One region of the Variovorax sp. 10N432 genome, then DNA from elsewhere that is predicted to be linked to it. Evidence: riboswitches for the same ligand, from Rfam matches in the RefSeq annotation. Region 1 holds a riboswitch; the other holds the start of a gene.
The links. Region 1 has a riboswitch for glycine ahead of gcvT (glycine cleavage system aminomethyltransferase GcvT). Riboswitches for the same ligand answer to the same signal wherever they lie in the genome.

Region 1 (21,595 bases):
AAGGGCTTCAAGGCGCTGGGCTGGGGCGAGAACGGCTTCCGCCACATGACCAACAGCAAGCGCGACGTCAAGGCGCCCGAAGACCTGAAGGGCCTGAAGATGCGCACCATGGAGAACCCGGTGCACATCGCGGCCTACAAGGGCTTCGGCATCATCACCACGCCGATGGCCTTCCCCGAGGTCTTCACCGCGCTCCAGCAAGGCACGGTCGATGGCCAGGAGAACCCGCTGCCGGTCATCATCTCGGCCAAGTTCGACCAGGTGCAGAAGCACCTCACCTTGACCGGCCACGTCTACTCGCCCTGCATCTTCGTGATGAACAAGGCCGCCTTCGACAAGCTGAGCGCCGCCGACAAGCAGGCCTTCCTGGACGCCGCCAAGGAAGCCATCAAGGCCAACCGGGCCCGTGTCGACGAGGACGACGCCAAGGGCGTGGCCGACCTGCGCGCCAAGGGCATGACCGTGATCGACAACGTCGACAAGGCCAAGTTCGTCGCCGCGCTGGCGCCGGTCAACGCCGACTTCGAGAAGCAGTTCGGCAAGGCCAACCTCGACAAGATCCGCGACGTCAAGTGATGCCATCCGCGGCCGCGACGTGGTCGCGGCAGCGCGCGCCCGCTCAGTCTCACTGGCGGGCGCTTTTTCGTTCGATTCCCTGATTCCCCTATGAAATCCGCTTTCCTCGCACTCGACCGCTGGACCACCGGCCTGGCGATGGCGATCGCCTGCTTCATGCTGGTGGTCGCCTCATCGCTCGGCGTGTTCCAGATCATCACCCGCTTCGTGCTCGAACAACCGGCCGAATGGTCCGAGATCCTGATCCGCATCAGCCTGATCTGGATGGTCTTCATGGGCATCCCGACGGCCTTTCGCCAGGGTGCGATGGTCAGCGTCGACGTGCTCTACCGCTGGAGCCCGCCGAAGGTCCGCCGGGTGCTCGACTGGGTCGTGTGCCTGGCCGCGCTGAGCCTGATCGCAGTCATCATCTGGTGGGGCTGGGACTACGCGCAGCGCGGCAGCGTGCAGTCGATGGCCGGCCTCGAATCGATCTCGATGTTCTGGGCCTACGTGGCGCTCCCCGTGGGCGGCCTGTTCTGCGTGATCGGCATCGTCGCCAACCTGATCGACCCGAAGCGCAACGAACTGGAAACCGCCCAATGACGCCCGTCATGATCATCACGATGGTGGTGTGCTTCGCACTCACCATCTCCGTCGCCGTCTCGATCGGCCTGGCTTCGATCCTCGGCATCCAGGCCTCCAACGCGAACATGCTGATCTCCGTCAAGGAGATGTTCAACGCGATCAACAAGTTTCCGCTCGCCGCCATCCCCTTCTTCATCCTGGCCGGCAACCTGATGGAAACCGGCGGCATCTCGCGCCGGCTCGTCGACTTCGCCAAGAGCCTCGTGGGTGGGGTGCAGGGCGGCCTGCCGATGACCTGCGTGCTGACCTGCATGATCTTCGCCGCGGTGTCGGGCTCCTCGGTGGCGACCACCTTCGCCATCGGCGCGATCCTGATCCCGGCGCTTATCAAGCACGGCTACCCGGTCGGCTACGCGGCCGCGCTGCAGGCCACCAGCGCCGAGCTGGGCGTGATCATCCCGCCCTCGATCCCGATGATCCTGTACGGCGTCAGCGCCGAGGTCTCGATCGGCGAGCTGTTCATCGCCGGTTTCGGCCCGGGCATCCTGATCAGCCTGGCGCTGATGGCCTTCGTCTATGTCTATTGCAAGTTCAAGGGGCTGGGCAAGAACGACGGCGAAGGCCGGCTCAGCGTCGGCACCGCCACCTGGCGTGCGGGCTGGGCCTTGCTGATGCCGGTGATCATCCTCGGCGGCATCTACGGCGGCATCTTCACGCCCACCGAGGCGTCGGCGGTGGCGGTGCTCTACGCGCTGATCGTCGGCACGCTGATCTATCGCGAGATCCGGCCGGCCGAGCTCTATGCGGTGCTGCGCAAGTCGGTGGTGTCCTCGTCGGTGATCATGTTCATCATCGCCAACGCCGGCCTGTTCGCCTTCCTGATCACGCGTGCCGGCGTGCCCGACGCGATCGGCCGCTGGCTGCAGGAGGTGCTGCAGTCGCCGGCGATGTTCCTGCTCGGCGTCAATGCGGCGCTGTTCGTGATCGGCATGTTCATCGAGACCAGCGCGGCGATCATCGTGCTGGCGCCGATCCTGGCGCCGGTGGCGCAGCACTTCGGCATCGATCCGGTGCACTTCGGGCTGGTGATGGTGGTCAACCTGGCACTGGGCATGATCACCCCGCCCTTCGGCGTCAACCTGTTCGCGGCCTGCACGGTGGCGCGCATCTCGCTGGACCGGATCGTTCCCTACCTGATCCCCTTCGTGCTGGTGATCCTGGCCTGCCTGATGGTGGTCACGTACGTGCCCGGCATCTCGCTCGGATTGCGCGACCTGGTCTACGCCAAGTAGCGCCGGCGCGGGCGGTTTCACGAAGCCGTCACGCGCAGGGCCCATGCTGCGGCGCTTGCCCACCGCAACGCCGCAGCATCCCATGTTCCTCACCAAGACCGACAAGGCGCGCCACGAACTCCAGCCCGGCCGCCGCACGCTGGGGCAGCGCGAGCGCGCCCTGCTGCTGATGGCCGACGGCCAGCGCTCGCTGACCGATTTCGGCGCCCTGTTCGGCGGCCGCGAGGAAGCCGGCCGGGTGGCGCGCCACCTGCTGCAGGAGGGCTTCCTGCAGGGGCGCCAGGTCGAAGCGGTCGAACCGGTCGAAGTGATCGAAGCGGCACCGGTCGCGGCCGACATCTTCGACGGCAAGCCCTCGCTGGCCACCACCCGCATGTTCCTGTTCGACCTCTGCGAGCGCATGTTCGTGCGCCGCGACCCGGTGCTGGCCGAGCGCTTCCGCGAAGCGCTGCGCGAGGCGCGCGACCGCGATTCGATGCTGGTCACCGCCCGCGCGATGCTCGGCGAGATCGAGCAGGCGGCGGGCGCCGCGCGCGCCGAGGCGATCCGCGAGCGCATCGAGAAACTGCTTCCGGCATCGCCGGTGCACTGAAGTCGCCGGCCGGCTCCCGATTCCCTTACACTTCCCCGGTCAGGAGAGCGTCCCGCCGCGGTGGGGCCGCCGAAGGCGCAGGTCCCCCCAAACAAGGGCCCGAACGCTCAGGCAAAAGGACTGACAAGACGCCCGGATCCGGGCGTTTCCTTGCTGGAGAGAGGTGGTTCGGCGCGCCAGGCGTGCCGTGCCGCCCACCGAAGGAGCAAACCCCGATCGTGGGGCGAATCTCTCAGGTAAAGCGGACAGCAGGGGTGGCCCATGGCTTCTCGTCATGGAACAAGCACTGCCCCTTTGGAGAACCGCCCTTGGCCGCCGCATCCGACGTACTGCTGAAGACCCCGCTCCACGGCCTGCACCTGGAGCTCGGCGCCCGCATGGTGCCCTTTGCGGGCTACACCATGCCGGTGCAATACCCCGCCGGCCTGATGGCCGAGCACAAGCACACCCGCGCAGCCGCCGGCCTGTTCGACATCTCCCACATGGGCCAGCTGCGCCTGGTGGGGCCCGATGCGGCCGCCGCCTTCGAGAGCCTGATGCCGGTCGACGTGATCGGCCTGGCGCCGGGCAAGCAGCGCTACGGCCTGCTGCTGAACGACCAGGGCGGCATCCTCGACGACCTGATGTTCTTCAACGAAGGCAACGACTCGCTGTTCGTGATCGTCAACGGCGCCTGCAAGGCGGCCGACATCGCCCATATCAAGGCCCGGATCGGGCAGCGCTGCCAGGTCCAGCCGATGCCCGACCACGCGCTGCTCGCGCTCCAGGGTCCGCAGGCCGCGGCCGTGCTGGCGCGGCTGTCGCCGGGCATCGAGCGCTTCGTCTTCATGACCGGCGGCCCGGTCCGCATCGGCGGCATCGAGGCCTTCGCCACGCGCAGCGGCTACACCGGCGAAGATGGTTTCGAGATTTCGGTCGCGGCCAAGGACGCCGAGGCACTGGCCCGGCTGCTGCTGGCCCAGCCCGAGGTCCAGCCGATCGGCCTGGGGGCCCGCAATTCGCTGCGGCTCGAGGCCGGCCTCTGCCTCTACGGCAACGACATCGACGAAAGCACGACGCCGGTCGAAGCGGCGCTGAACTGGGCGATCCAGAAGGTCCGGCGCAGCGGCGGCGCACGCGAAGGCGGTTTTCCGGGCGCGGCCAGGGTGCTGGCCCAACTCACGGCCGCCAGCGGCACCGCCGGCCACCTCGACCACGAGACGCTGAAGCGCCAGCGCGTCGGCCTGGTCGCGCTGGAGCGCGTGCCGGTGCGCGAGGGCACGGTGCTGGAATCCTTCGAGGGCCTGCCCATCGGCCAGGTCACCAGCGGCCTGCTGGGCCCCAGCGTCGACCGGCCGGTCGCCATGGGCTACGTCGCGCTGGCCTATGCCGAACCGGGCACCCGGCTGCAGGCCATGGTGCGGGGCAAGCCGGTGCCGATGGAAGTCAGCACGCTGCCCTTCGTGCCGGCCCGGTACTACCGCGGCTGACGCCCCTCTTCTCCAATTTCCCCAATTTCTCCAAGCCAGCCTTTTTTCCAAGGAGTTTTCCCCATGACCATCAAATACACCAAGGACCACGAGTGGGTGCGGCAGGAAGCCGACGCGGCACTGGTCACCGTCGGCATCACGGTGCATGCACAGGACGCGCTCGGCGACGTGGTCTTCGTCGACCTGCCCGAAGTCGGCAAGAAATTTGCCCAGGGCGAGGTCGCGGGTGTCGTCGAATCGGTCAAGGCCGCGGCCGACGTCTTCATGCCGGTCTCCGGCGAAATCATCGAAGTCAACGAAGACCTGCGCGCCGATCCCTCGCTGGCCAACAGTGCGCCGATGGACGGAGGCTGGTTCTTCAAGGTGCGGGTGAGCGAGCCGGCCCAGCTCGAGCCGCTGCTCGATGAAACCGCCTACGAGAAGTTCTCCGCCGACAACTGATTCCCACGCCCACCACCCGAGCCCTCCATGCCGACGCCCGTGCCTTCCCATCCCTCGCTGCGCGAACTGCAGAACGCCGAAGAATTCATCGCCCGCCACATCGGCATCGAGGCCGAAGACGAGCCGGCGATGCTCGCGGCCATCGGTTCGACCACGCGCGCCGAACTGATCGACGGCATCGTGCCCCCGGCGATCCGCCGCAGCCGGCCGATGCGGCTGCCGGCGCCGATCACCGAGGCCGACGCGCTGGCCGAACTCAAGGCGATCGCGGCGAAGAACAAGGTGGCGAAGAGCTTCATCGGCCAGGGCTACTACGGCACCCACACGCCGGGCGTGATCCTGCGCAACGTACTCGAGAACCCCGCCTGGTACACCGCCTATACGCCCTACCAGGCCGAGATCTCGCAGGGCCGCATGGAGGCGCTGGTCAATTTCCAGACCATGGTCTGCGACCTGACGGGCATGGCGATCGCCAACGCCTCGATGCTCGACGAGGCCACCGCCGCGGCCGAGGCGATGACGCTGGCGCGGCGCAGCGTCAAGAGCAAGAGCAACGTGTTCCTGGTCTCGGGCGACTGCCATCCTCAGACCATCGAGGTGCTGCGCACCCGGGCAGCGCCGCTCGGCATCGTGGTCAAGGTCAGCACCGCCACCGAGCCGCTGCCGCTGCTGATGGCCAGCGGCGGCTTCTTCGGCGCCCTGGCGCAATACCCTTCCACCACCGGCCACGTGCACGATCTGCGTCCGCTGGCAGGCCACGCCCACCAGTGCCAGGCGGCCTTCTGCGTCGCCGCCGACCTGCTGGCCCTGACCCTGCTGGCGCCGCCCGGCGAGTGGGACGCCGACATCGTCTGCGGCACCACGCAGCGCTTCGGCATGCCGATGTGCAACGGCGGCCCGCATGCGGCCTACCTGGCCTGCCGCGACGAGTTCAAGCGCTCGCTGCCCGGCCGGCTGGTCGGCGTCAGCGTCGACGCCCACGGCCAGCCGGCCTATCGGCTCGCGCTGCAGACGCGCGAGCAGCACATCCGGCGCGAGAAGGCAACCTCGAACATCTGCACCGCGCAGGTGCTGCCGGCGGTGGTCGCCAGCATGTACGCGGTCTACCACGGACCCGAAGGGCTGCGCCGCATCGCGCAGCGGGTGAGCCTGCTGACGGCGGTGCTCGCACAGGGCCTGGAGCAGATGGGCCGCGAACTGGTCAACGACACCGCCTTCGATTCGCTCACCATCCGCACCGGCGAGGACACCCAAGCCATCCACGAACGCGCCGAGGCGGCGGGCGTCAACCTGCGCTGTCGCCTGCAGCAGCATCTGGGCCTGTCGCTCGACGAGACCACCACGCGCGCCGACGTCGAGATGCTGTGGGGCCTGTTCGCGACCGAAGGCACGCGCGGACCCGACTTCGACGCCATCGCCGCCACGGTGAGCATCCGCATTCCCGAGGGCCTGCGCCGCACCAGCGGCTTCCTGGCGCATCCGGTGTTCAACACCCACAAGAGCGAGACCGCGATGCTGCGCTACATCCGCAGCCTGAGCGACAAGGACCTGGCGCTCGACCGCAGCATGATCCCGCTCGGCAGCTGCACCATGAAGCTCAACGCGACCAGCGAGATGATCCCGATCACCTGGCCCGAGTTCGCGAACATCCATCCGTTCGCGCCGGCCGACCAGCTGCTGGGCTATGCGCAGCTCGATGCCCAGCTGCGCGCCTGGCTCTGCGAGGCGACCGGCTATGCGGGCATCAGCCTGCAGCCCAACGCCGGATCGCAGGGCGAGTACGCGGGCCTGCTCGCGATCAAGGCCTTCCACGAGGCCCGGGGCGAAGCGCACCGCAACGTCTGCCTGATCCCGTCTTCCGCCCACGGCACCAATCCGGCCAGCGCCCACATGGTGGGCATGAAGGTGGTGGTGACCGGCTGCGACGCCGAAGGCAATGTCGACATCGACGACCTGGCGCGCGCCTGCGAGCAGCATCGCGACACGCTGGCCGCCGTGATGATCACCTACCCCAGCACCCACGGCGTCTTCGAGACCCGCGTCAAGGAGCTCTGCGAGATCGTGCACGCGCACGGCGGCCGGGTCTATGTCGACGGCGCCAACATGAATGCGCTGGTCGGCGTGGCGGCGCCGGGCGAGTTCGGCGGCGACGTGAGCCACCTGAACCTGCACAAGACCTTCTGCATCCCGCACGGCGGCGGCGGGCCGGGTGTCGGCCCGGTCTGCGTGGTCGAGGACCTGGTGCCCTACCTGCCGGGCCATGCGACCGGCGGACTGGCGTCCAACGGCGCGGTCGGCGCGGTGTCGGCGGCGCCGCTGGGCAATGCCGCGGTGCTGCCGATCAGCTGGATGTATTGCCGCATGATGGGCGCCAAGGGCCTGCAGGCCGCGACCGAGACCGCGATCCTGAGCGCCAACTACATCAGCGCCCGGCTCAAGGACCACTTCCCGACCCTCTACGCGAGCCCCAATGGCCACGTGGCGCACGAGTGCATCCTCGACCTGCGTCCGCTCAAGGACGCCAGCGGCGTCAGCGCCGAGGATGTCGCCAAGCGGCTGATCGACTACGGCTTCCATGCGCCGACCTTGAGCTTCCCGGTGCCCGGCACGCTGATGGTCGAGCCGACCGAAAGCGAACCGCTGGCCGAGCTCGACCGCTTCATCGACGCCATGATCGCGATCCGGGGCGAGATCCGCCGCATCGAGGAAGGCATCTGGCCGAAGGAGGACAACCCGCTGCGCAACGCCCCGCACACCGCGGCCAGCCTGCTCGGCAGCGAATGGACGCGCCCCTACTCGCGCGAGCTCGGCGCCTTCCCGCTGGCCAGCCTCCGGCAGACCAAGTACTGGCCGCCGATCGGGCGGGTCGACAACGTCCACGGCGATCGCAACCTGTTCTGCAGCTGCGTGCCGGTGGACGCCTACGCCAACGGCTGAGGCGAGATACATATTTTTTCAATCGACGGCCTGCGGGCTGTCGATTTCGCCTCCGCTGCTTCGACGTCCTGGAGAGCCCGGCAGCCCGCCGGCCTCGCAACCGAAGGAGCAAGGACATGCGATTCATGGTGATCGTCAAGGCCAGCAAGGAATCCGAAGCCGGCGTGATGCCGAGCCAGCAGCTGCTGACCGACATGGGCAACTACAACGAGGCGCTGGTCAAGGCCGGCGTGCTGCTCGCCGGCGAAGGCCTGCACCCGAGCTCGAAGGGCGCGCGCATGCGCTTCTCCGGCAAGGAGCGCACCGTCATCGACGGCCCCTTCAGCGAGACCAAGGAGCTGATCGCCGGCTTCTGGCTCTGGCAGGTGCGATCGAAAGAGGAAGCACTCGAATGGCTGCGCCGCGCTCCCTTCGACGATGGCGTCGAACTCGAGCTGCGCCAGGTGTTCGAGATGGACGATTTCGGCGCCGCGCTCACGCCCGAGCTGCGCGAGCAGGAAAAGCGGGTGTTCGACGCGGCCCGCTCGAAGCGGCCTTGAACGCACCGATGGAGGCACGACCATGAAGTTCATGATCATCCGCAAGGCCGACGCCGAGACCGAGGCCGGCGCCATGCCGACCGCACAACTGGTCAGCGACATGATGGCCTACAACAAGGCGATGATCGATGCCGGCGTGATGCTCGACGGCATGGGCCTCAAGCCCAGTGCCAGCGGCGGCGCCCGCATCCAGTTCGCAGGCGGCAAGCCGACGGTGGTCGACGGGCCCTTCGCCGAGACCAAGGAACTGGTTGCCGGCTTCACCCTGATCCAGGTCGGATCACGCGAGGAGGCGCTCGAATGGGTCAAGCGCTGGCCGCCGATCGACGGCCACGGCAAGGTCGCGCTGGAGCTGCGCCAGGTCTACGAGGCGGAAGACTTCGGTGCCGAGTTCGCGCCCGAGATCCGCGAGCAGGAAGCGCATCTGCGCGAACGCGCCGCGGCCCGCGATTGAGACGACGGCGCATGGACGCGACCGAGACGCACCGCACGATCAACGCCGTCTGGCGCATCGAGTCGGCCCGCATCATCGGCGCGCTGGCGCGCCGGGTGCGCGACGTCGGCCTGGCCGAGGAACTGGCGCAGGACGCGCTGCTCGCGGCCCTCGAGCAATGGCCGCGCGAAGGCATCCCCGAGAATCCCGCCGCCTGGCTGACGGCGGCCGCCAAGCACCGCGCGATCGACCTCCTGCGCAAGCGCACGCTGCACGCCCACAAGGAAGGCGAGATCGCCCGCGAGATCGATGCCAGGCACGCCATCGCCGCCGCGGACTTCGCCGACGCGGTCGACGCCGCCCTCGACGACCAGGTCGGCGACGACCTGCTGCGGCTGGTGTTCACGGCCTGCCATCCGGTGCTGTCGCCGGAAGCCCGGGTCGCCCTGACCCTGCGCCTGCTGGGCGGGCTCACCACCGACGAGATCGCGCGCTCCTTCCTGGTGCCCGAATCCACGATCGCACAGCGCATCGTGCGCGCCAAGCGGACGCTGGCCGCCGCCCGCGTGCCCTTCGAGGCGCCGCGCGGGCCAGAGCTCGGCGCCCGCCTGTCCTCGGTGCTCGAAGTCATCTACCTGGTGTTCAACGAAGGCTACGCAGCCACCGCCGGCGAGGACTGGATGCGGCCCGCGCTGTGCGACGAAGCCTTGCGCCTGGGGCGCATCCTGGCCGAACTGATGCCCGACGCGCCGGAGGTGCATGGCCTGGTCGCGCTGATGGAGATCCAGGCCTCGCGGGCCGCCGCGCGGGTCGATGCCGATGGCGAACCGGTGCTGCTGCTGGCGCAGAACCGCGCCCGCTGGGATCGGCTGCTGATCGGTCGCGGACTGGCGGCGCTGGCACGGGCGGAGCAGCTCGGCGGCGCGCTCGGCCCCTACGCCCTGCAGGCCGCCATCGCCGCCTGCCACGCTCGCGCGCAGGAGGCAGCGCAGACCGATTGGCCTCGCATCGCGGCGCTCTACGAGGCATTGGCCCAGCTCGCGCCGTCGCCGATCGTCGAACTGAACCGGGCGGTCGCGCTGTCGATGGCCTTCGGCCCGGCGGTCGGGCTCGAGCACGTCGACGCGCTGCGATCGGCGCCGCAGCTGCAGGGCTACCACCTGCTGCCGAGCGTGCGCGGCGACCTGCTGGCCAGGCTGGGACGGCATGCCGAGGCCTGCGAGGAATTCAAGCGGGCCGCTGAACTCACGCGCAACGCGCGCGAGCGCAAGCTGCTGCTGGCGCGCGCGCGGAGCGCCGCGGACGGCTGACGCGCTACTTCTTCGCCACCGCCCCGGTCGCGACCTGGGCCCGCAGTTCCTTGAGCTTGGCCTTCATGCGGCGCTCGTTGACTGGACCCATGCGCACCAGCATCTTCTGGCCGGCCGAGAGCGATTCGAGCTTCGGATCGACGAATTCGTAGCTGACCCAGGGCTGCCCGCCCGCCATCTCGCCCTTCACTTCGGTCAGCTTCACCTGCACCGGGCCCTGGGGTTCCGGGGCCTGCAGCAGGTGGTCGATCACGGCGACGAGGCGGTCGTTGAAATATCGGTTCGGGTAACCCAGCTCTTCGTAGGCCTGCTGGAACAGCGGATAGAGCCGGGCATAGAGCGCCGCCGCCCGGGCGCTGTCGACCGATTCGGCGAACAGCACGAATGGCGTGTAGCGGCTGGCGTTGTCGATCCCGATGGTCTTGACCTCGCCGTTGCCCTGGACCTCGAAGGCCTTGGGCGCGCGCTGGGTCGGCCACATGCGCGACGAGGCCTGTGCGCGCGGCAGGTTGTCGACGGTGGCGACGAAGTGGCGCACGAAGCCGCTGGTGTCGAGGAAGGAGGCCACCGCCTTCTTCCCCAGCAGCTCGTTGAGCGCCGCAGCGACGCGGCCGTCGGCGTCGTTCAGGGCCGGCAGTGCCGCATCGGGCTGGGCCAGGGCATCGACCAGGTTCTGCGGGCCGGTCGCGACCGGGGCCGGGGCTGGCGCGTCGGCGGGCCGGTCGGGCGGGGGCGGTGCGCTGGCGGCAGGTGGCGCCGGCGGCGGCTCCTTCTGCAGGGACCATCGCCACCAGCCGAAGGCAGCGGCGAGAATCACCACCACGACGACGACCAAGGTCCAGACCGAGGACTCGCGCGCTGGCCTGAAATCTGCTGGGTCCCTTTCGGGCATGGTCGAATCCTCCTTTGAATCACGGGCGTTGCATGCGGTCCATTGGAAACCACGCCGGCGCCTCGTGCCGTAACGCCCTGTGACCGTCAAGGAATCCGAATGGACATCGACTTTTCCGCTCTCACCGAATACCAGCGCTACAAGCTCATGGCGAGCCTGATCGTGCCACGCCCGATCGCCCTGGTCACCACCCTCGGCGCCGACGGCGTCGTCAACGCCGCGCCCTTCAGCATGTTCAACATGCTCGGCGAGGAGCCGCCCATCGTCATGATCAGCGTCAACCGGCTGCAGGACAACGCGCTCAAGGACACGGCCGCCAACATCGTGCGCACCGGCGAGTTCGTGGTCCACCTGGCCGACGAGGACATCGCCGAGCAGATGCACCGCTGCGGCGACCGCCACCCGCCGCACGTGAGCGAGCTCGATGTGGTGGGCTTCACGCCGCTGCCGAGCCGGGCCGTGAAGCCACCGCGCATCGCCGAGGCGCCGGTGGCGTTCGAGTGCACGCTCTGGGAGACGCTGGAGACCGCCAGTCGGCAGATCTTCATCGGCCAGGTGCGCTGGATGCACGCGCGCGACGAGCTGATCGATACCGACGCCTGGCGCGTGCGGCTGCAGCACTACTTTCCGGTCGGCCGCTTCGGGGCCAGCTTCTACGTGAAGACGCGCGAGCGCTACTCGCTGGCGGCGCAGGAGCAGACGCGCAGCACGCAGATCGACGAGATGTAGGCGTGTCGCGCCTCAGCCCAGCCGCACCACGTGCGCAGTGCGCGGGTCGACGCGGCCCGCGTGCAGGTCGGCGATCACCTGCTGCGCGGCCTCGAAGCCCTGGCTCTGCGCCAGCGTCATCCAGCGATTGCCCGGCCGGCTCAGCTCGGCGATGAAGCGGCCCTGCGCCTCGTTGAAGCGCCGGTTCACTTCCTGCGGGCCCCAGTCGGCGTTGCGCTTGCGGATCTGCACCGGCGCGAAGTAGAGCAAGGGTTTCGGGCCCGGCAATGGCGATTCGGCCAGGAAGGCGGTCTTCTGCGCCGAGCCCGCATAGCAGTCGTAGACCAGGGCCGCACCGAAATGGTGGTGGACCGTGGCGCGCAGGTCGTCGTCGCCGGCGAAGTCGACATAAAGCGTCGGCACCTCGGCGGGCAGACGCACCGCGCTGTCATAGGAAAGCACCTGGTCGTAGCAGCCGAGGTTCTCGACGAAGCCGCGGTTGCGCGGCGAAGTCAGCGCGACCAGGCTGCGCCCTTCGTTCCGGCGCAGACAGAAGGCCGTGCCGTAGGCGGTCTTGCTCGAGGCGCTGGACACGACCACCTGCCGGGCGCCGAAGAAGGCGTTGTCCTCGAGGAAATCCGCCAGCATGAACGAGGTGATGAACAGCGGCCGCACCAGCATCTGGTAGTCCTCGAGCGCCCGGTCGTAGCCGGCATCGTGGCTGCAGCGCATGTACTGGTTGTAGGCGGAGACCAGTTCGCTGCGGTGCGGCGCGCCGTCGTAGAAGCCGCGCCCGGTCACCCGCACCGGCGTCATGCGCAGGTGGCTGGCGATCGGGAAGTAGCCGTAGAAGCGTTCGCCGACCGCGACGCCTTCGACCGTCGAGGCCACCACGTCGGCAAAGCCCCAGGCCGGCATGTGGCCCCAGGCCTCGTCACCGGTCGGAAAGAACGACCAGTACTTCATCATGGCGTCGCCGAAGGCCGCATAGGTGATGTTGTTGGTGGTGAGCGAGAAGCGGTCGATGCGCAGCAGCACCTCGCCGGGCGCCAGCGTGCCGGCGTCCGGAGCGCTGCGCAGGCGGGTGGTGCCGAGCGCGTCCTTGCGGGTTTCGAGACGGGTTAAAGTGAAAGCGTCGTTCATGTCTGGCCTCAGGTGATTCGGGGCCGATCCCCTTGCCGAAAAATGTATCGCCCTCCCTCCAGCCGCGGGTTCGGAAAAAAGGCGCCGGCCGCCGCACCTCGCTCCAAGCCCCTGAAACGCCCGACGCAGGCCCGCGGCAAGTTCACCGTGCAGGCCATCTACGACGCCTTTGTTCGGATTTGGGAGGCCGAGGGCTGGGATGGCGTGACGACCCGCGCCGTGGCCCTCGAAACCGGCATCGCGGTCGGCACGCTGTACGACTACTTCCCGGATAAGGAGGCGCTGCTCTCCGGCTACGTTCGCCACTGCGTCGAAGCCCTGCTGCGGCGGCTCGACGCCGACGTCGTCGCGCCGCCCACGGCCGCACTGGCTGCGCGCGAGCGCATCGCGCGACTGGTGCGCATCACTTGCGACAGCCGGCTCGACGGCCTGCCGGCCTTCGATCAGGGCATGCTGCTGCTCGAACACCGCGTGGCCGAGCCCAAGCATCACCTGCGCGTGTACGACGAACTGGCGACCCGCTGGCTGCAGGCCTTCGCCGCCTGCGGGTTGCCCGATCCACCCACGGACGCGACCGTCCACGCCCTCTTGACCGCCGCCTGGGGCGGGCGGCGCTATCGCCTTCTGCGGGGCTTGGGCAGCGGCACGCCCGACGATGCGGCGTGGGTCGCCGAGATGGACGAGATCGCGTGGCGCAGCGTGGCCGCGCAGCGGAGCTGACGTTCGCCAGACGAAAAAAAAGCCACCCGTCGGGTGGCTTCCTGCATCGAACAAACCGGTTGACCGGCTGTGATGCTTCGCGTATCCAAAATTCTCAAAATTTCCAAAAATCTGGAGCGGGAGAAGAGTCTCGAACTCTCGACCTCAACCTTGGCAAGGTTGCGCTCTACCAACTGAGCTACTCCCGCGAAGCCTTCGATTATAGAGCATTTTTTTCCTGTTCTTCACCAGCCGGCAAATGAATTTGTCCGGTCCGCAGATCGAACTCGAACACCTCGCCGTAGCGGCCCCATTCGATCGCGGTCCGCAGCACCCGTTCGGCGGTCGCGCGGTCCAGGCTTTCTTCCAGCAGATCGAGGAAAGGCTCCTGCGGCAATTCGCCCGCGGGCGCCTGCTCCAGGCTGTGGCGGATGTGGGCCGCGAGCGGCACGTGGGCCAGCAGCTGCTGGCCCAGCAGCTGCTGACGCAGCGTGTGCGCACCCGCGACGTAGTGGCGGCCCAGTTCGGTCAAGTGCAGGTCGCCATCCGCCAGTTGCGCGAAACCCAGCAGCGCCAGCGCCTGCGCCAGCGGCAGCAGGTCGTGGTCGGTGAGCTCGGCCTCTTCGGCCAGCTGCGGCAGGTCGGCACGGCCTTCGCGGCCGTCTTCCACCAGCATTTCGAGCAGGGCTTCCATGCGGCCGATGTCGGCATCGGGCAGCCGGTCGCCCAGGTGCATGCGCACCGGCTCCTCGGTTGCGCGGCCGGCCACCGGCGCACTGGCCGTCATCAGCGCGTAGGCCTCGTCGATCAGCGCCCTCACTTCGAGGCTGTCGACGTCGCGCGGCCGTGCCAGCCGGATCGGCAGCTCGGCGCGCACGCGGCCCGGGTCGGCGGCGAAGATCAGCACCCGGTCGGCCATCAGCACCGCTTCCTCGATGTTGTGGGAGACGATCAGCATCGCCTTGGTCGGCATCTCGCCCCCGCTCCACAAGCGCAGGATGTCGTCGCGCAGGCGCTCGCCCGTGAGCACGTCGAGGGCCGAGAAGGCCTCGTCCATGAGCAGCACCTCGGGCTCGATCACCAGCGCCCGCGCGATGCCCACCCGCTGGCGCATGCCGCCCGACAACTCGCGCGGCAAGGCGCCCTCGAAACCCGCGAGGCCGATGAGCTCGATCGCGGCATTGGCGCGCCGGGCGCGTTCGGCCGGCTCGACGCCGCGCGCCTCGAGCCCGAGCTCGACGTTCTGCTGCACCGTGAGCCAGGGAAAGAGCGCGAACGACTGGAACACCATCGCGATGCCGCGCGCCGGCCCGTAGAGCGGCTGGCCACGGTAGCGCGCGCTGCCGGCGTCGGCGCCGATCAGGCCCGCGAGGATCCGCAGCAGGGTCGACTTGCCGGATCCCGACTGGCCCAGCAGCGCCACGATCTCGCCTTCGGCCAGGCGGAAGTCGACGCCTTCGAGCACCGAGCGGGCGGAGCCGTCGGCCGAGCGAAAGGACTTGCCCACGCCCTTGAGTTCAACGATGGCTTCGGCCATGGGCCCTCCTCGCGCGTTGGTCATCAGAAATGCATCCGGTTCTCGGCCAATTCATAGAGCCGGCGCCAGACGAAGTGGTTCATGCCCATGACGAACACGCACATCACGCCGATGCCCAGCGCGATGCGCGGGAAGTCGCCGATGGCCGTCATGTGGGCGATGTAGCTGCCCAGGCCCGCCGCCTGCAGCGTGGTGTCGCCCCAGGTGACGTACTCGGCCACGATGCTGGCGTTCCAGGAGCCGCCGCTGGCCGTGATGGCGCCGGTGACGAAGCTCGGGAACACCGCCGGCAGCAGGTAGCGCCGCCATTTGAGCCAACCCGTGAGCCCGAGGTTGCTGGCCGCATAGCGCAGCTCGGTCGGGACGGTGGAGGCGCCCGCGATCACGTTGAACAGCAGGTACCACTGCGTGCCCAGCACCATCAGCGGCGCCAGCCAGATGTTGGGGTTGAGCTGCCAGCGCACGATGAACAGCACCGCCACCGGGAACATCAGGTTGGCCGGGAAGGCGGCCATGAACTGCGCCACGCCCTGCAGCCGTCCGGCCCAGCGCGGATTCATGCCGATCCAGATGCCGATCGGCACCCACACCAGCGCCGCCAGCGCGATCAGCACCACCACCCGGATCATGGTGTAGAGCCCGAGCACGAACACGTGGGCCACCTCGGACCATCCAACCTCGGCGTGGATGAAGCGCACCAGCCAGACCACGGCGAGCAGCACCGCAGCGGCCAGCACCGCGTCCCAGGCACGGCCGACGGCCGGGTTCGGCGTGCTCGGCCGAGCCTTGATCGAGGTGCCGTCGTGGTCGCGCCGGAACAGCAGCAGCGAGCGTTCGAGCAGCCGCGCCGCGGCGGCCATGCCTTGGCGGATGCGTTCGGTGCGCCGCAGCCAGGTCAGCAGCCAGGAGCGCGGCGCGTCTTCGCTGCTGCCCTCCTCGAAACGGAACTTGTCGGCCCAGGCGATCAGCGGCCGGAAGAAGAGCTGGTCGTAGAGCGTGATCCCGATCAGCATGCCGCCGATGGCCCAGCCGATGGCGCCGAGGTCGCGGGCCTGGATCGCCATCGCGATGTAGGAGCCCACGCCCGGCAGCATGATGCTCTGGTTGGACACCGAGATCGCCTCCGAGGCGACCACGAAGAACCAGCCGCCCGACATCGACATCATCATGTTCCACAGCAAGCCGGGCATCGCGAACGGGAGCTCGAGACGCCAGAAGCGGTGCCAGGCCGAGAGCTGGAACACCGAGGCGGCCTCGCGCAGCTCGGACGGCACGGTGCGCAGCGACTGGTAGAGGCTGAAGGCCATGTTCCAGGCCTGCGAGGTGAAGATGGCGAAGATCGCCGCGCACTCGACCCCCAGCAGGTTGCCCGGGAACAGCGCGATGAAGCCGGTCACCGTGATCGACAGGAAGCCGAGGATCGGGATCGACTGCAGGATGTCGAGCATCGGCACCAGCACCTTTTCCGCCGCGCGATAGCGGGTCGCGAGCACCGCGAAGGCGCAGCTGAACAGCAGCGAGGCCCCGAGCGCCAGGAACATGCGCAGCGTGGTGCGCAGCAGGTAGTACGGCAGCTGCCACGGGTCGAGGCTGATCGGCAGCGGCTGGCCGAGCTCGTAGGGCCGCGCCATCTGGGCGCCGCCGTAGGCCAGCGCGAACAGCGTGGCCAGCACCAGTGGCAGCAGCGCCCAATCCCAGCGGTTGCCGCCGGACGCGACGGCCTGGCGCGGAAAAAAGCGTTTGTCGAGCATGAGCGGAGGCGGAAGGGGTTCGGTTCACGGACCCGGTCCGCGCGCGGCGCCATTGTGCCTTCGCCAACGGACCCCAGCCTGACCGCTCGCGCCCCGCCTCGCGGTGCAGCGGAAAAGCTACAGCGGGAAGGCCTGCAGCCCCGGCTGGCCCTCGGCACCCTGCACCGGCGTGTGGGCCGCGTTCATGATCCAGCAGACCATCGCGAAGTACCCGACCAGGGCCGACAGCTCGACCACCGCCGCCTTGCCGAAGCGGGCCTCGGCCGCTGCGTAGGTCGGCTCGCTGACGCCATGGTGCCGCAGCAGCTCGAGGGCGAAGTCGAGGGCCAGCTGCTCATCCTCGGCCAGCGGTGCCGCGCGGCGGCCCAGGCGAAGCGCCTCGACCGCGCCCGCATCGACCCCGGCCTTGACCGCCGCGCCCGCATGCAGCACCCATTCGAACTGGTTGCCGACATGACGCGCGACCGCGCAGATCACCAGCTCGCGCACGCGCGCATCGAGCGCGCTGTCGAAGCGCAGGTACTCGCCCAGGCTGCCGATGCGCTCCATCAGCGCCGGGCTTTGCAGCAAGGGAACGAAGGGGCCGAAGACGGCCTTGCGCGGCCCGTCGATCAGCGCTTGCGCGGCCGCGCGCTGGGCCTCTGTCATGGCTTCGGCGGCAGGCAGTGGCAGGCGCTCGGCCCAGGGTTCGGTGTGGCCTTGAGGGATGAGCATGCGGAGTCCTTTCAGTTCGGTGAGGGTCGGGCGCTGCGCGGCGCGCGCAACAGCCATGCGGCACTCGCCAGCAAGGTGACGGCGCCCGTCGCCAGTGCGATGAAGAGGCCACCGAAGCCCGCTGCGCCGCCGCTCAGGGCGGAGGACAGCACCGGCCCGGCCATCTGGCCGATCGCGAAGGACGCCGTCATGCGTCCGAGCGCTCGCGCGGGATCGCCCGTGGCGCCGGCCCGCGCCGCCTGGATGCCCGCCATGGTGGCGACCATGAAGGTCCCGCCCACCAGCAGCGCCGCCGCGAGCACCGTGCCCGCGGACAGGTGCAGCACCGGCAGCAGGCAGCCCAGCGCCATCAGCAGATGGCTGCCCGCCAGCACATGGCGGCGCGACAGGCCCGACAGCAGAGCGCCCGCCAACAGCGTCGACAACGCGGCCGCGGCGCCGAAGACCGGCCAAGCGGCACCGAACACCGCAGGATTGTCGACCACCGCCCGCGCCAGCACCGGCAGGAAAGTGGCCGGCAGGATGTAGCCGAAGCCGAGCATGCCGTAGCAGATGACCAGGTCCCACTGCGAATCGCCCGGCGCTGCGCTTGCGGGTCCGGTGCCCGGCGCAGCGGCCGCCACGGCCAGGGGGCCGGCCTCGCGAGGCATCAGCGCCGCCACGATGATCGATCCGACGAGTGCCAGCAGGCCGAGATGCAGCCACAGGCGATCGGGCGCAATGTCGGCCGCGCCGGCACGCCAGCAGTACAGCCCCGCCAGCGCGATGCCGGCCCCGACACCCGCATAGACCATGCCGGCGCCGTTCGGCCGGCCCAGGCGCGCCAGCCACGACAGGCACCAGACGCTGGTGCTTACCAGCGCCCAGGCGCTGGCGACGCCGGCGATGCCGCGCAGCAGCAGCCAGGCCGCGAGCGAATCGACCAGCCCCATCGCCGCCGTCGACCCGACGATCACGGCCAGCGACAGCAGGCCCGTGCGTTGCGGCGACAGCGGCAGCCGCGCCGCCGTGAGCGCACCCAGCAGGTAGCCCGCATAGTTGGCCGCCGCCAGCCAGCCGCCGGCGCCGACGTCGGCGCTGCCGGCGCGGATCATCAGCGGCAGCATCGGGGTGAAGGCGAAGCGGCCGATGCCCATCGCGATCGCCAGCGCCAGCAGGCCAGCGCCGCAGACTGCGAACAAGGAGGGCCGGCCGAAGGCGATGGAAGGGTTCGACATGGCTCCAGATTGGACGCAAAATCGCCTCATTCGACAAATGAATTATTCTGAACATTCATTCTTGTTATGAGAACCATCGACCTCGACTCCCTGGAGATCTTCCGCACCGTCGTGGCCGAAGGCGGCGTGATCCGGGCCGCCGACAAGCTCAACCGCGTGCAGTCCAACGTCACGACCCGCATCCAGCAGCTGGAGGAGCGCCTGGGGCAGAAGCTGTTCCATCGACAGGGCCGCTCGCTCGCGCTGGCACCGGCCGGCCACAAGCTGCTGCCCTATGCCGAGCGCCTGCTGCGCCTGGCCGACGAGGCCGAAAGCGAATTGCGCAGCGACCTCCCCTTCGGCACCTTCAGGCTCGGCTCGCTCGAAAGCACGGCGGGCAGCCGGCTGGCGCCGGTGCTGTCACGTTTCCACAGGCTCTATCCGGGGGTGGTGGTCGAGCTGGCGACCGGCACCACGGGCGCATTGCTCAAGCGGGTCAGGGCCTTCGAGCTGGAGGCCGCGTTCGTGTCCGAGCCCTTTGCCGCGCCGGAGCTCGAATCGATGCCCGTGTTCGACGAGGAGCTGGTGCTCATCACGGCGCGCAGCGTGGCCGCCGTGAGCCGCGCCGGCGACCTGGCCGATGCGACCCTGATCGCCTTCGCGCCGGGCTGCTCGTACCGCCGCTTGCTCGAGCAATGGCTGGTCAAGGGCGGCGTCTCGGCGTCGCGCTCGCTGGAGTTTTCTTCCTACCAGGCGATGATCGCCTGCGTCGCCGCCGGCACCGGCTTCGCGATCGTGCCGGTGTCGGTGCTGAAGGCGCTGCGCGCCACCGCCGATGTCCGCCAGCACCCGCTGCCGGAGCGCATCCGCGGCAACCGCACGCACCTGGTCTGGCAGGGCACGCCATCGGTGGCGCTGGCCCGGCTCATCGAGATGCTGCAGAAGCCCTGAGCCTCGGTTGCAGGGCTTGAAGCCTCAGGCTTCGGCCGTGCGGGCCGGCTCGGCGCCCGCGATCTGCCGCAGCGCGCGCTCGAACACTTCGACCGGCTGGCCGCCGGAGATCAGGTGCTTGTTGTCGATGATGATCGCCGGCACCGAATGGATGCCCGCATCGGTGTAGAGCCGCTCGCGCTCGCGGGTCTCGGCGGCGTATTCGTCGCTCGCCAGGATGCTCCGTGCGCGCTCCGGATCGAGCCCCGATTCGGTGGCCAGGCGCACCAGCACCTCGGGGTCGGACGGATTCTCGCCATCGGTGTGGCACGCTTTGAGCAGCGCCTTCTTGAGCGCCGCCTGTTTGGCCAGGTCTTCCAGCTCCGCCCAGTGCAGCAGCCGGTGGGCATCGAAGGTGTTGTAGATGCGCGGGCGCCCGCCCTCGCTGAAGGCAAAGCCGACGTCGGCGCCGCGGGCACGGATCGCGGCACGGGCCTGGGCCTGCTGCTCCCGGCTCGACCCGTACTTCTGGTTCAGGTGCTCGAAGGTGTCCTGGCCTTCGGGCGGCATCTGCGGATTCAGCTCGAAAGGCTGGAAGCGCAGTTCGGCGGTGACCTCGGGGGCGACGTTGCGCAGCGCGGCTTCGAGCGCGCCGAGTCCGACGGCGCACCAGGGGCACGAGACGTCGGACACGAAATCGATGTGGAGTCGGGTGGTAGGCATGGTTGCGATGATGGGGCCGGCAACGCTTTTTTCAAGCGCCGGGCGACGGATTCCCCTGCCCTCGTTGCGGCGTCGCCGGGGCGACCAGCTCGCGCCCGAACTGCGCCACCAGGCCGCGCAGCCAGCGATGGGCCGCCGAATGGTGGACCCGGTCGTGCCACAGCTGGTAGAAGCGCATGCGCGGGAAGCCCGCCGGTGCTTCGAGCAGCGCCAGCGGCAGCAGCCGCGCGTGGTACTCGGCGAAGTGCCGCGCGGTGGTGAACACGAGCCGCGTGCTGGCCGCGATCGACGGCGCCAGCCCGAAGTAAGGCACCTGCACGCGGGCGTCGCGCCCGAGGCGGCGCTCGCCGAGGTAGGTCTCGACCACGCCGCGCTGCGCCATCGCATAGGGCACCGGCACCACATGCCCTGCCGCCAGGTAATCGGCCTCGCTGACCTGCGTGGCGCCCTGTGCCAGCGGATGGTCGCGGGCCATCAGGCAGACGAGCTCGTCCTCCAGCAGCAGCGAGATGTGCAGGTGCTCGGGCGGCGACGGCCAGTTGCCGATCACTAGGTCGAGTTCGTCGTCGCCCAGCGCACGCTCGAAGTCGAAGGTCGGGCCGAGCGCGCGCAACTCGATGCGGCAGCGCGGCGCCTCGGCGCCCACGTGCTGCGCCAGCCGCGCGATCCATGAGGGCGCGATGTAGTCCGGCGAGGCGATCCGGAAACGCTGCTCGGCGTCGGACGGGACGAAGGCTTCGGGCTCGACCAGCAAAGCTTCGAGTTCGCCGAGCGCACGCCGCGCCTGCACGGCGAGGCCGGCGGCGCGGGCGGTCGGCACCATCGCGGTGCCGTCGCGCACCAGCAGGGCGTCGCCGAAGATCTCGCGCAGGCGCTTGAGCGAGCCGCTCACGGCGGGCTGCGTCTGGCGCAGCCGGGCCGCGGCACGCGACACGCTGCGCTCCTCCACCACCGTGGCGAGCACGCGCAGCAGATGGCCGTCGAGTAGATCGACGCCGCGTTGCATGGTGTTTTCCCTTAGGGCGTGTTCATACTATTTCCAGGGATCGCGTTGCCCGGCCGAGGGGCTGGATGCAAGGCGCCCGCGCGCAGCAAGGCTGACGCCTTGCAAGCGCGGGCAACGCCGCAGACGGCCCCTTGGCCGGG
Region 2 (5,009 bases), on a different contig from region 1:
GTCGAGATCGCGGACATGGAAGGCGAGATGGAAGATGGACATGTGTCTTTCTGTGTCTGTTTGGGCATTGTCCACAAGCCGGGCCCTCATGGCGAGTGCCGGATGCAGCCGGGCACCCCAAAAGCCCTGACGCTTGGAGTAAGCTGCCCGGACAACAAACACAGACCCGGAGCACGCCATGAGCGACGCCAGCAAGCCCTTCGCCTTCAGTCAGTTCGTTCCGGGCTTCGACTTCCTCAAGAATCTGACGGGCGGCGCCAGCGCTTCGCCCGGCGCCGTGCCCGGCCTGCCGAGCCTGTCGAGCTGGGTGGCGCCGACGCTGAGCGTCGAAGAGGTCGACAAGCGCATCCAGGAGCTCAAGACCGTGCAGTATTGGCTCGAGCAGAACGGCCACGCGCTGAAGGCGACCATCCAGGCGCTCGAGGTGCAGAAGATGACGCTCTCGACCTTGCGCGGCATGAACGTCCGCATGGAAGACCTCGCCAACGCCTTCACCCGGCCGGCCCCGACCGCCGCGCCCGAACCCGAACCCGAACCCGAACCCGAAGCGCAGCCGGAGGCCGAAGAGCCACCGGCGCCGAAGCGCGCCAAGGCCGCCGCCGCCCAAGACTCGGCTGGCGTCGTCGATCCGGTCCAGTGGTGGGGTGCGTTGACCCAGCAGTTCCAGCAGATCGCCAGTTCGGCGCTGCAGGAAGCCTCCCAGCTCAAGATGCCGGTGATGCCGCAGCCGCTGGGCGATCACGCGGGCTCTGGCGCTGCGTCCGCAACGGCCCGGGCCGCCGAGCGGCCGGCCGCCGCCGCCAAGAAGGCGCCGGCCACGCGCCGCGGCGCCAGTGCGTCCGCCAAGCGACCTGCGCCGGCGCGCAAGCGCGCGGGCTGAAAGGCCAGCCATGAAGCTGTTTCCGAGCGGGCACGCCACCCATCCGCAATGGCGCATGGCGGCCGGCCTGGTGCTGGCGCAGCTGCGGGCGCAGATGGCGCTGCCGGACTACGCCCGCGCGCCGTCGCTGGGCCTGCTCTACATCACCGACCACTACGGGGAAGATGCCCAGGAGATCCTCGATCACCTGGGCGCCGAGCTGCCCGAGATCACCGACTGGACCGGGACGGTGGGCGTGGGCGTGGCCGCCAACAACGCCGAGTACTTCGACGAGCCGGCGCTCAGCGTGATGCTGTGCGAGCTGCCGAGCGACCAGTACCGGGTGTTTTCCGGCGTGGCGCCGCTGGCCAGCTCCGAAATGAGCGGCTTCGCGGCCCACACGGCACTGGTCCATGCCGACCCGCGGACACCCGAACTCGGCGAACTGATCGCCGAGATGGCGGACCGCACCGACACCGGTTATTTGTTCGGCGGCCTGTCCTCCGGGCGGGTCGGCTCGCTGCAGTTCGCGATCGGCGGCAATGGCAACATCCGCGGCCACGGCGCGGTCGGCGGCGTGTTCTCGGGCGGCCTGTCGGGCGTGGTGTTCGGCGAGGGCGTACGGCTGGTCTCGCGCGTGACCCAGGGCTGCCAGCCGGTCTCGCGCGAACGCGAGATCACCGAGGCCGACGGCAACCTGCTGCTGGCGCTCGATGGCCAGCCCGCGCTCGACGTGCTGCTGGCCGACCTGCGGGTCTCGCTCGATGCCCCCGAGCAGGCGATCGACGCGGTCCGCGCCACCCTGGTCGGACTGGTCGAGGCCGGCAGCGACGGCGTCCGGCGCACCGGCGATCTCGGCGCCGACGTCCGGGTGCGCCACATCATCGGCCTCGACCCGACGCGTCGCGGCGTGGCGATCGCCGACAACGCCGAGGCCGGGATGCGCCTGAGCTTCTGCCGCCGCAACGCGCAGGCCGCGCGGGCCGACCTGATGCGCGTCTGCGCGGAGATCCGCGAGGAGCTGGAGCCGCAGGAGCAGACGCTCGCCACCGCGCGCGAAGTCGCGGCCGGCGAGGCCGAGGCCGCGCCGCATCCGGCGCGCCGCATCGCGGGCGCCATCTACGTCAGCTGTTCGGGCCGCGGCGGCCCGCATTTCGGCGCGCCCGGTGCCGAGCTGCAGATCGTGCGCCATGCCCTCGGCGACGTCCCGCTGGTCGGCTTTTTCGCCGCCGGCGAGATCGCCCGCAATCACCTCTACGGCTACACCGGCGTGCTGACCGTCTTCACCGCGGGGGATTGAGCCGCGGCGCGCAGCCCGGTGAACGCAAAATCGACTTCCGGCTTCAGCCCGCTCACGATCCGCGCGATCGACTTGCCCGAGCCGCAGGCGTGGGTCCAGCCCAGCGTGCCGTGGCCGGTGTTCAGGAACAGGTTCGGCAGCCGGGTGGCGCCGATCAGCGGCACGTTGCTCGGCGTCGCCGGGCGCAGTCCGGTCCAGAACTGTGCTTCGGATGCGTCGCCGGCACCGGGGAACAATTGCTCGACGCGCCGCACGATCGCCTCGCAGCGCACCCGGTTCAGGTCGCGGTCGTAGCCGTTGAGCTCGGCGGTGCCGGCGATCCGCAGCCGGTCGCCGCCGGCCGAGGTGTAGCGCGAGAACACCAGCTTGAACTCGTCGTCGGTCAGCGAGACCTGGTGCGCCCTGGACGCGTCCTTGACCGGCATCGTGACCGAATAGCCCTTGGCCGGATAGATCGGCAGCCGGATGCCCAGCGGCGCCGCATAGAGCGGGCTCAGCGAGCCCATCGCCAGCACGAAGGCATCGCCGCGGATGCGCTGGAAGCGGCCTTCGCTGTCGGTCGCCTCGACATGGTCGATGGTGCCGCCGGCCTCGCGCAGCGCGGTCACCGTGTGGCTCATGAGAAAGCGCACGCCGGCCGTCTCGGCCAGCTTGACCAGCTCGCGCGCGAAGCGGTTGGCATCGCCCGATTCGTCTTCCGCCGTGTAGGTCGCACCGGCCAGCTGCGGGCGGATGTGGGCCAGCGCGGGCTCGAGCTTCACCGCCTCGTCGGCCGAAATCACGCGCCGGTCGCAGCCGAGCGCGCGCATCTGCTCGGCTGGCGCCAGCGCGGCGTCGAACTCCTTTTGCGTCGTGTAGAAGTGCAGGATGCCCTGGGTGCGCTGGTCGTAGGCCAGGCCGGTGTCGCGCCGCAGCTGCTGCAGCGTGTCGCGGCTGTAGGTGCCCAGGCGCACGATCTGCTCGATGTTGTGGCGCGTGCGTGCCGGCGTGCATTCGCGCAGGAACTGCAGGCCCCAGAGCCACTGGCGCATGTCGGCGCGGATGCGGAACAGCAGGGGGGCGTCTTCCTTGCCCAGCCATTGCAGCACCTTGAGCGGCGCGCCCGGATTGGCCCAGGGCTCGGCATGGCTGACCGAAATCTGGCCGCCGTTGGCGAAGCTGGTTTCCGCCGCCGGCGTGGCCTGGCGGTCGATGACGGTCACTTCGTGGCCGAGTTGCTGGAGGTAGTAGGCCGAGGTCACGCCGAGCAGGCCGGCGCCAAGAACGATCACGCGCATATCGAGAACCCTTGAAGGTTGCAGCGCTCGGACGCGACGGTTCGGATTGCCGACGGGAACGAAGGCAACCGGACCGGAAGTCCAAGTTGCCGCTCCCCCTGTCCTCGGTACCTGAGAGATTCACCCGCTGCGCCCGCAGCGGGTTTGCTCCTTCGGTGCATCACGCGCGGGCGCGATGGCTCTCCAGACGGCTTTGACAGTTGGTGCAGTACAGGCCCATCACGTGGGCCGACCTGAGCGTTTATGGGAGTTTGCGCCTTCGGTGGGGCCCGTGGGCCCGCTCTCCTGCAGTGGGCGGATTCTAAGGGCGCCGGAACGCGAAGTCGAGTTCGGGCCGCAGGCCGCTGACGATGCGCGCGATCGACTTGCCGGCGCCGCAGGCGTGGATCCAGGTGCGGGTGCCGGGCGCGGTGTTCAGGAACAGGTTGGGCAGCCGGGTCTTGCCGATCATCGGCAGCCGGTTGGTGCTGACCGCGTGCATCGCCGTGTCGAAGCTGGCCCGGCTGGCGTCGGCCACGCCGGGCAGCAGCATCTCGGTGCGGCGCACGATCGCCTGGAAGCGGTCGGAGTCGGGTTCGGCCTCCTCGTCGAGTCCGGCCATCACGATCGCGTGGATCCGCAACTGGTCGCCGGCCGGGGTTTCGATCCGCACGATACGCAGCTTGCCCTGGCGGTCGCGCAGCGCGATGCGCGGCGCCATGGCGGGATCCAGGATCGGCATCGTGACGATGTATTCGCGCACGAAGCGCAGCGGCATGTCGATGCCGAGGTCTTCCGCGTGCGGCACGCTGGCCGCACCCAGCGCCAGCACGTAGGCCTGGCCGCGCAAGGTGGTGGTCCGGCCGGCGCCATCGAGCAACTCGACATGGTCGATGCGACCGTCCTGCTCCTTGAGCGCGACCACCGTGTGGCGGGTCATGAAGCGCACCCCGGCGGCGCGGCACAGGAAGACCAGGCCGGCGGCGAACTGGGCCGGGTCGCGCGCCGGATCCTCTTGCGCGTAGGTGGCCCCGACCAGCTTGCTGCGCATGGCCGCCAGCGCCGGTTCCAGGCCGATGGCCTCGTCGACCGACAGCAGCCGCTCCTCGCAGCCCAGCCCCGACCAGTGGGTGGCGTTCGCCATCCGGGTCCGAAAGGCCTCGGGGTCGGTGAACAGGTTCATGAGGCCGGCCGTGCGGGCGCCGTGCGGCACGCCGGTTTCGTCGCCCAGGAGGCGCGCGCTCTTGCGGCTGTAGGCGGCCAGGCGCACCAGGTGATCGAGCGGATCGCGCTTCGGCGGCGTGCCGACGGCGCGGTCGATCAGGCGGGCAAAGCCGCGGCGGATGCGGCTGCGCAGTGTCGAGAGCTTCTTGCCGCGCCGCTTCGGCGGCGCGGTCGCAGTCGCCGCGCCGGGACGGGCGGCAGCGACGCCGCGCGCCTTGGCCGCTGGTGTCGCGTGCCGATCCACCACGATCACTTCGTGGCCCAGCTGTTGCAGGTAATAGGCCGAAGTCACGCCGAGCAAGCCGGCGCCAAGTACAACCACGCGCATGTCCGAATCCTTGTGGGAGGGCATGAACGGCGGGCGTTAGCG

Region 2: it holds a riboswitch for glycine, as region 1 does, so the genes downstream of both, AC1DF3_RS23240 (D-amino acid dehydrogenase) here and gcvT (glycine cleavage system aminomethyltransferase GcvT) in region 1, are expected to answer to the same signal.

The regions. Positions count from the first base shown of each region.
Region 1 covers NZ_JBFTHX010000009.1:181,696-203,290, forward strand. Annotated here, with positions in the region: gene AC1DF3_RS13570 (TRAP transporter substrate-binding protein) at 1-576, shown strand, start outside; gene AC1DF3_RS13575 (TRAP transporter small permease) at 667-1,161, shown strand; gene AC1DF3_RS13580 (TRAP transporter large permease) at 1,158-2,435, shown strand; gene AC1DF3_RS13585 (hypothetical protein) at 2,518-3,027, shown strand; glycine riboswitch at 3,058-3,160, shown strand; glycine riboswitch at 3,171-3,286, shown strand; gene gcvT (glycine cleavage system aminomethyltransferase GcvT) at 3,336-4,496, shown strand; gene gcvH (glycine cleavage system protein GcvH) at 4,560-4,937, shown strand; gene gcvP (aminomethyl-transferring glycine dehydrogenase) at 4,965-7,874, shown strand; gene AC1DF3_RS13605 (YciI family protein) at 7,991-8,413, shown strand; gene AC1DF3_RS13610 (YciI family protein) at 8,436-8,867, shown strand; gene AC1DF3_RS13615 (RNA polymerase sigma factor) at 8,879-10,156, shown strand; gene AC1DF3_RS13620 (DUF3014 domain-containing protein) at 10,161-11,048, opposite strand; gene AC1DF3_RS13625 (flavin reductase family protein) at 11,148-11,777, shown strand; gene AC1DF3_RS13630 (DUF2855 family protein) at 11,790-12,899, opposite strand; gene AC1DF3_RS13635 (TetR/AcrR family transcriptional regulator) at 12,942-13,619, shown strand; tRNA gene AC1DF3_RS13640 (tRNA-Gly) at 13,732-13,807, opposite strand; gene AC1DF3_RS13645 (ABC transporter ATP-binding protein) at 13,819-15,135, opposite strand; gene AC1DF3_RS13650 (ABC transporter permease) at 15,159-16,886, opposite strand; gene AC1DF3_RS13655 (carboxymuconolactone decarboxylase family protein) at 17,004-17,600, opposite strand; gene AC1DF3_RS13660 (YbfB/YjiJ family MFS transporter) at 17,612-18,817, opposite strand; gene AC1DF3_RS13665 (LysR family transcriptional regulator) at 18,884-19,747, shown strand; gene AC1DF3_RS13670 (DsbA family oxidoreductase) at 19,772-20,449, opposite strand; gene AC1DF3_RS13675 (LysR family transcriptional regulator) at 20,481-21,455, opposite strand.
Region 2 covers NZ_JBFTHX010000022.1:6,826-11,834, forward strand. Annotated here, with positions in the region: gene AC1DF3_RS23225 (VOC family protein) at 1-42, opposite strand, end outside; gene AC1DF3_RS23230 (PhaM family polyhydroxyalkanoate granule multifunctional regulatory protein) at 179-880, shown strand; gene AC1DF3_RS23235 (FIST signal transduction protein) at 891-2,159, shown strand; gene AC1DF3_RS23240 (D-amino acid dehydrogenase) at 2,120-3,436, opposite strand; glycine riboswitch at 3,525-3,633, opposite strand; glycine riboswitch at 3,649-3,734, opposite strand; gene AC1DF3_RS23245 (FAD-dependent oxidoreductase) at 3,738-4,967, opposite strand.